Regions from separate parts of the Microbacterium sp. 22242 genome, predicted to be linked through region 2. Evidence: predicted binding sites of a transcription regulator. Region 2 holds the regulator's gene; the other holds the start of a gene.
What was found. Region 2 encodes HspR, which represses chaperone genes until heat shock. Its sites were predicted from a motif close to AAGTTGAGTCNNNNNGACTCAACTT; they were not measured.
Positions count from the first base shown of each region.

Region 1: ACTJJZ_RS11160 (ATP-dependent Clp protease ATP-binding subunit) is a predicted target of HspR. The motif match lies at 1,174-1,198, and genes of this name have one in related genera.

Region 1 covers NZ_JBQEOZ010000009.1:20,049-23,446, reverse strand. The annotation lists gene ACTJJZ_RS11170 (glutaminase) at 1-242, shown strand, start outside; gene ACTJJZ_RS11165 (glutamine amidotransferase-related protein) at 302-1,048, opposite strand; gene ACTJJZ_RS11160 (ATP-dependent Clp protease ATP-binding subunit) at 1,213-3,398, shown strand, end outside.
Region 2 covers NZ_JBQEOZ010000003.1:328,317-331,714, reverse strand. The annotation lists gene ACTJJZ_RS04805 (nucleotide exchange factor GrpE) at 1-362, shown strand, start outside; gene ACTJJZ_RS04800 (DnaJ C-terminal domain-containing protein) at 408-1,397, shown strand; gene ACTJJZ_RS04795 (heat shock protein transcriptional repressor HspR) at 1,536-2,006, shown strand; gene ACTJJZ_RS04790 (MmcQ/YjbR family DNA-binding protein) at 2,082-2,492, shown strand; gene ACTJJZ_RS04785 (hypothetical protein) at 2,522-3,142, opposite strand; gene ACTJJZ_RS04780 (polysaccharide lyase 8 family protein) at 3,298-3,398, shown strand, end outside.

The sequences.
Region 1 (3,398 bases), on a different contig from region 2:
AGTCCGCCAGGGCCAGGGCGGAGCGCCGCGCCGAGGCGTCGCGCGGCGGCTTCGCGAACGGCGAGACGGTGCACGTGGGGTGGACGGCGATCGACCTGGACGCGGTCGGGGCCGGCGGCTCCTCCGGGCCTCTCGCGCTCGTGGACGGCGTCCCCTCCGTGCGCTGGTCGGCCGCGGGCGGCTACCTGCCGCTGGACGCATATCTGCGCGAGCGGATCGCGCTGCTGCACGGCGAGGGCTGAGCTGGTCGGAGGCCGGGGGCTGTGCCCCGGGACCCGCGCGGCGAGCGGTGGCCGTCCGCTCAACGACCCCCGGCCGAGTGCCGGGCGAGGGCCCGCTCGCCGAAACGGTGCAGGATCCGCGCGGGCTCGGACACCACCGACGCCAGGATCGCCTCCTGCACGGTGTGGAACGCCTCCGGATCGAAGTAGCCGGTGGTGCGGTAGAAGACCATCCGGTCGGCGAAATCGCGCGGCGACGGCTCGGGATGGAACTGCGTCGCGTACAGGTCGGCCCCGGCGCGGTACGCCTGCACGGGGCAGGCTTCGTTGCCGGCCAGCAGCACCGCTCCCGGCGGCACCGCGACGGATCCCTCCTTGTGCGCGGTGAAGGCCTGGAAGACCGGCCCCGCGGGGCCGAACAGGGGATCGTCCGCCCCCTCGGCGGTCGTGCGGATCTCCGCGGCGGCGGCCTCCTCGGGGTGGTCGGTCGTCACCGCGCCGCCGAGAAGGCGGGTGACCACGCCGATCCCGAAGCAGGTGAAGAACGCCGTGGTGCCGCCGTCGAGGGCCCGCGCGGCGATGCGCTCGAGGTCGGCCTCGACGCGCTGCTGCGTCTCGGACTTGCGCACGTCGGTGACGTTGTACGGCGAGCCGCCGATCACGAACCCCGCGTAGCGCTCGAAGGCGTCCTCGGGCAGGCGCGTCGTGGTGAGGTCGACACGGTCGAGACGATCGTCGTCGACGCCGAGGGCGATGCGGAAGGACGCGCGCTCCGCTGTCGCCGCGTCCAGCTCAGGCCGCACGCCGAGGTAGAGAAGCGAGGCCATCCCTGGATTCTAGGGGAGCGCTGCGGCCGCGCCTGCCCTGCGTTTCCGTGTAAGACACGGCCGCTCCACCGCGGAACGACGGCTGTCACCGCACGCGACGGAATATCTCGGAAGCGCTCGCGTTAAACTTGATAGCATCACGCTCAAGTTTGAGAGGAAGCGATATGCCCAACGACTTCACCGACGCGGGGTCCGGCTCGTTCGACGAGTTCCTGGCCCGCTACCTCGCAGGTGAGCAGGCCCGGCAGACGCGGTCGATCGACCTCAGCCGGTTCCTCACCGTGCGCACCCAGCGGGTCCTGCAGCGCGCAGGCCGCTTCGCGCTCGAGCGCGGTCAGACCGAGCTCGACGCGCTGCACGTGCTGCGCGTCATCGTCGAGGACGACGCCGTCGTCCAGGCGATCCGGAACATCGGCGTGACCGCCCGGTCGATCATCGAGGCGGTCGAGGCGCGCCTGCCCGCCCCCGGCGTCCCGGCCTCCGTGGACGCCGCCACCATCACCCCGAGCGCGAGCCGGACGCTGTTCCACGCGTACCAGGTGGCGCGCTCCTCGGGCGCGACCTACATCGAGCCCGAGCACGTGTTCTTCGCGCTGGTCCTTGGCCAGGACGCGCCGGCGGGTCAGATCCTGGCGCACGCCGGCGTCACCGCCGAGGCTCTCACGCAGAGCCTGCGCGAGCCCGTGCCCGCCGGCGCCGAGCCCGAGCGCGACGAGACGCAGGCCTCGTCGGAGACGCCCATGCTCGACCAGTACGGCCTCGACCTCACCGCGCGTGCTCGTGCCGGGGAGCTCGACCCCGTGATCGGACGTGCCGCCGAGATCGAGCAGACCATCGAGATCCTGAGCCGGCGCACCAAGAACAACCCGGTGCTGATCGGCGAGGCCGGCGTCGGCAAGACCGCGATCGTCGAGGGGCTCGCCCGCGCGATCGTGGACGGCACGGTGCCCGCGCAGCTGCGGGATCGCCGGGTGGTGTCGCTCGACCTGCCCGCGATGCTCTCGGGCGCCCGGTACCGCGGCGACTTCGAGGAGCGCCTCACGAAGACGATGGACGAGATCGCCGCGCACAAGGGCGAGGTCATCGTGTTCATCGACGAGGTGCACACCGTGGTCGGCGCTGGCGGCTCGGGGGAGGCCGGCGGCATGGACGCCGGCAACATCCTGAAGCCGCGGCTGGCGCGCGGCGACCTGCACATGGTCGGCGCGACCACGCTCTCCGAGTACCGCCGGATCGAGAAGGATCCTGCGCTCGAGCGCCGCTTCCAGCCGGTGAAGGTCGCCGAGCCGTCGATCGAGGACGCCGTGCGCATCCTCGAAGGGCTCAAGCCCGCCTACGAGCAGCACCACTCCGTGACCTACACGGACGAGGCCGTCCGCGCCGCCGTCGAACTGGGAGCGCGCTATCTCCCCGATCGTGTGCTGCCGGACAAGGCGATCGACCTGATCGACCAGGCGGGCGCGCGGCTGCGGCTGCGGCTCGGCGTCGTGGACGATGTCGAGAAGCTGTTCGCGCAGCTGGCCGACCTCGAGGCGCGCAAGAACGCGGCCGTCGGTGCCGAGCACTACGAGGAGGCTTCGCGGATCCGCGACCAGATCGCCGACGTGCAGCGCCGGATCGACGAGACCGGCGCTTCCGGCCCTCAGCCGGGAGCCGCGGACGCCGTGGTCGACGAGGGGGAGATCGCCGCCGTCATCTCGCGCGCCACCGGGATCCCGGTCAGCCGCCTGACCGAGAGCGAGCGCGAGCGACTGTCGGACCTGGAATCCGACCTGCACGCCCGCGTGATCGGCCAGGACGACGCGGTCGCCGCGGTCGCGCGTGCCGTGCGTCGCAGCCGCACAGGCATGGGCGACGCCCGCCGCCCGGTGGGATCCTTCCTGTTCCTCGGGCCGACCGGCGTCGGCAAGACCGAGCTGGCGAAGGCGCTCGCCGAGCGCCTGTTCGACGACGAAACCGCCGTGATCCGCTTCGACATGAGCGAGTACGGCGAGCGGCACACCGTGTCGCGGCTCGTCGGCGCCCCTCCGGGCTACGTCGGCTACGACGAGGCGGGCCAGCTCACCGAGCGGGTGCGGCGCAACCCGTACTCGATCGTGCTGTTCGACGAGATCGAGAAGGCGCACCCCGACGTGTTCAACCTGCTGCTGCAGGTGCTCGACGACGGCCGCCTGACCGACGGTCAGGGCCGCACGGTCGACTTCCGCAACACGGTGATCGTGATGACCTCGAACATCGGATCGGAGTTCCTCGCCTCGCGCTCGGGAGCGCTCGGTTTCGTGGCCTCGCAGGACGCCTCGGCGAACGGCTTCGCGTCCCAGGAGGACCTGCGGGCTCGCGTCATGGGCAA
Region 2 (3,398 bases):
ACCGCCGCCGCACCGAGGAGCAGCGCGCCGTGGACGCCGCACGCGCGAAGGGCGAGGCCGCCAAGGGCCTCATCCCCGTGCTCGACGACCTCGACCGCGCCGCGCAGCACGGCGACCTGGTGGAGGGATCCCCCTTCGCCGCGATCGCCGACAAGGTGCGGGCTGTCGTGGAGCGCCTCGGAGTGGTCTCGTACGGCGAGAAGGGCGAGGATTTCGACCCGCAGCAGCACGAGGCGATCTTCCAGCAGCCCACGCCGGGCATCGAGAAGGCCGTCGTGCTCGAGGTCGTCGAGGTGGGCTACCGCCTGGGTGACGTCGAGCTGCGCCCCGCCAAGGTCGTCGTCGCCGTCCCCGCGGAGTAGACGATGCAGACGCAGCAGCCGAGACGATCCGACAGGGGGTGAGGGATGGCTAGCCAGGACTGGTTCGACAAGGACTTCTACAAGACGCTCGGCGTGTCCAAGGACGTGTCCGACGCGGACTTGAAGAAGACCTATCGCAAGCTCGCACGCAAGTACCACCCCGACTCCAACCCGGGCGATGCCGCGGCGGAGGCGAAGTTCAAGGAGATCAGCGAGGCGTACTCGGTGCTGTCCGACACGGAGCAGCGCGCCGAGTACGACCAGATCCGCGCGATGGGTGCCGGAGGTGCGCGCTTCACCGCGCCGGGCAGCGCCGGCAACGGCGGATTCGAGGACGTGTTCAGCGCGTTCAGCCGGGGCCGCGGCGGCCAGTCCGCCGACTTCGAAGACATCTTCGCGATGTTCAACCAGGGCGGCGGCGGATCGTTCGGATCCGGCCGTTTCGGCCAGCCCTCCGGGGGCTTCCGCGGCTTCGGCGGCCCGCAGAAGGGCGCCGATGTCACGGCCCGCACGACGCTGTCGTTCGCGACCGCCGTGCAGGGCGACACGGTCACGCTGCAGGGCGACGACGGGCGTCCGTTCAAGGTGAAGATCCCGGCGGGCGTCAAGGACGGGCAGAAGATCCGTCTGCGCGGCAAGGGACGACCGTCGCCGGACGGCGGCGATCCCGGCGATCTCGTGGTCGCCGTCACGGTCAAGCCGCACCCGGTCTTCACCCGTGACGGGCTGAACCTGCGCGTGATCGTGCCGGTCACCTTCACCGAGGCGGCGCTCGGCGCCACCATCGAGGTGCCGACCCTCGGCGGCGACCCGGTCAAGCTCAAGGTCGCTCCCGGCACGCCGTCGGGACGCGTGCTGCGGGTCAAGGGCCGCGGCGTCACCACGCCGAAGGGCACCGGCGACCTGCTCGCCGAGGTGCAGGTGGCGGTGCCGTCGCACCTCGACGACGCGGCCCGCGAGGCGCTGGAGCGCTTCCGCGCCGCCGAGCCCGAGGAGAACCCGCGCGCCGAGCTGCTGGCGAAGGCGCGGGCGTGATGAACGCCTGGTCGTCGAGCGCTCTTCGACAGGCTCAGGGACCGGCGCACCGCGCGATCGGGACGGGACGCGGTCTCCTTCCAGGCCACCGCGCTCCGTCCCGCTTCGCTCGCTCGACGACCCCGAGGCAGGCGCGCCATGGGCGATGAGCGCATGGACGCGGACACCCCGGTCTTCGCGATCGCCGCGGCAGCCGAGCTGTCCGGCATGCACCCGCAGACGCTCCGCCAGTACGACCGGATCGGACTGGTCGTGCCCGGTCGCACGCGCGGCGGATCCCGCCGCTACTCCCTCCGCAACATCGAGCAGCTGCGCGAGGTCGCCCAGCTCTCCAGTGAGGGCATGAGCCTTCCCGCGATCGCCCGGCTGCTGGACCTCGAGAACCAGAACCGGGCTCTCCGCCGCCGCGTGGTCGAGCTCGAGCACGACCTCCGCGAGGAGCGCGCGAGCCGCCCCGGCGTGCGCGTCTTCGCCGCCGGCACGAGCGGATCCGTCATGGCCGTCCCGTCCGGGCGCCGGATCCGCCGCTCCACCGAGGTCGTGCTGTGGCGCCCCTGGCTCGGCGGCGCAGCGGGCGCGTCCGAGGATCCGGACGACAGCGAGCGCTGACGCCGCGGCCCGGCACTCGCTCATTCCCGAGGTCCGCTCTTGAACCGGCCGCACGGTCAGGGGAGGATCGGGGTCATGGCGACGATCGAGGACGTCAGGGCGCTCGCGCTCGCCCTGCCCGGGGTCGAGGAGCGCGTCGGCGGGCACACGGGAGAGCCGGCGTGGCGGTGCCACGGCGGGCAGATCGCCTGGGTGCGCAGCCCTCGCCAGACGGATCTGGCGCAGCTCGCCGAGCTGGGCCGCTCGTGGCCGCACGGGACCGTGCTCGCGGTGCGGACCGAGTCGGTCGCGCTCGCCGGAGGGCTCGTCGCGTCGGACCCGGCGATCTTCTTCACCATCCCGCACTTCGCCGGCTACCCGGCGGTCCTGCTGCGCCTCGACGCGATCGGGCGCGATCACCTGGGTGAGCTGATCGCCGACGCCTGGCTGCTGCGCGCGCCGAAGACCGTCGCCCGGACGTGGCTGGACGAGCGCGGGCTGGACTGAGCCCCTGCCCCTGCGAGCGGCAGTGCGCGTCAGGCCGGCGGCAGCCGCAGCACCGGTCCCGATTCGCCGACCGAGAGGTCGTCCGCGCTGCGGAGGGTGCGTGCGATCTCGTCCACGGCGGAGATCACCGTGCCGAACCGCTCCCGGTCCGCGCACACCGCCTGCAGCGTGATGAGGTGCGTGCCGGTGTCCCAGGTGTAGGTCGCGAACGGGGGAGCGGGCGCCTGTCCCGCCGCACCCGGCGGCGGCAGCGGCACCACGAGTTTCTCGCCGGAGCCGAGGTAGGGGTTGCGGAACTCCTCGGTGTCGTCGTACTCCATCGGCATCATGGCCCGGGCGGTGCGCAGCTCGGGGGTGAGCTCCTGCGCGCTCGCCATCGCGACGATGAGCTCGGGCTCGGCCTTCCACGTCCACACGAGCACCCGGCCGTCGGCCTTGCGCATGAGGAAGGGCGCGGCCTGGCTCAGGGCCCAGGCGCCGAAGCCGGAGCCGGGACGCGGCCCCGAGCCCGTCGCCGGCGCGCCGAATGCCGCACCGGCCTGCCCGAGCAGCATCCGGATGGCCGCCTTGCGGTGACGGCGGCCGCGCAGGCCGAGGGATCCGGTCACGGGGATCCAGCGTGCGGGGTCGGCGTCGGCGAGCAGGCGCATGTCCCGAGCGTAGGGGCCGAAGGTGGGCGCGAGCCGTGCGTTCCCGGGCGTCGTCATTATGTACACCCGCTCTACTATTTCGATGGGAAAGCGTATACCGTGTTGGTCGAATCCTTCCCCGAACGACCTGGAGGCCGATGATGTCCCCCGTTGAGATGAACCGCCGTGCACTTCTCGGACTGCTGGGAGCAGGCGCCCTCGTCGCCGTCGCCGGCGAGTCCGCCAGCGCCCGCTCGCTGCCCGCCGCCGTCGCGGC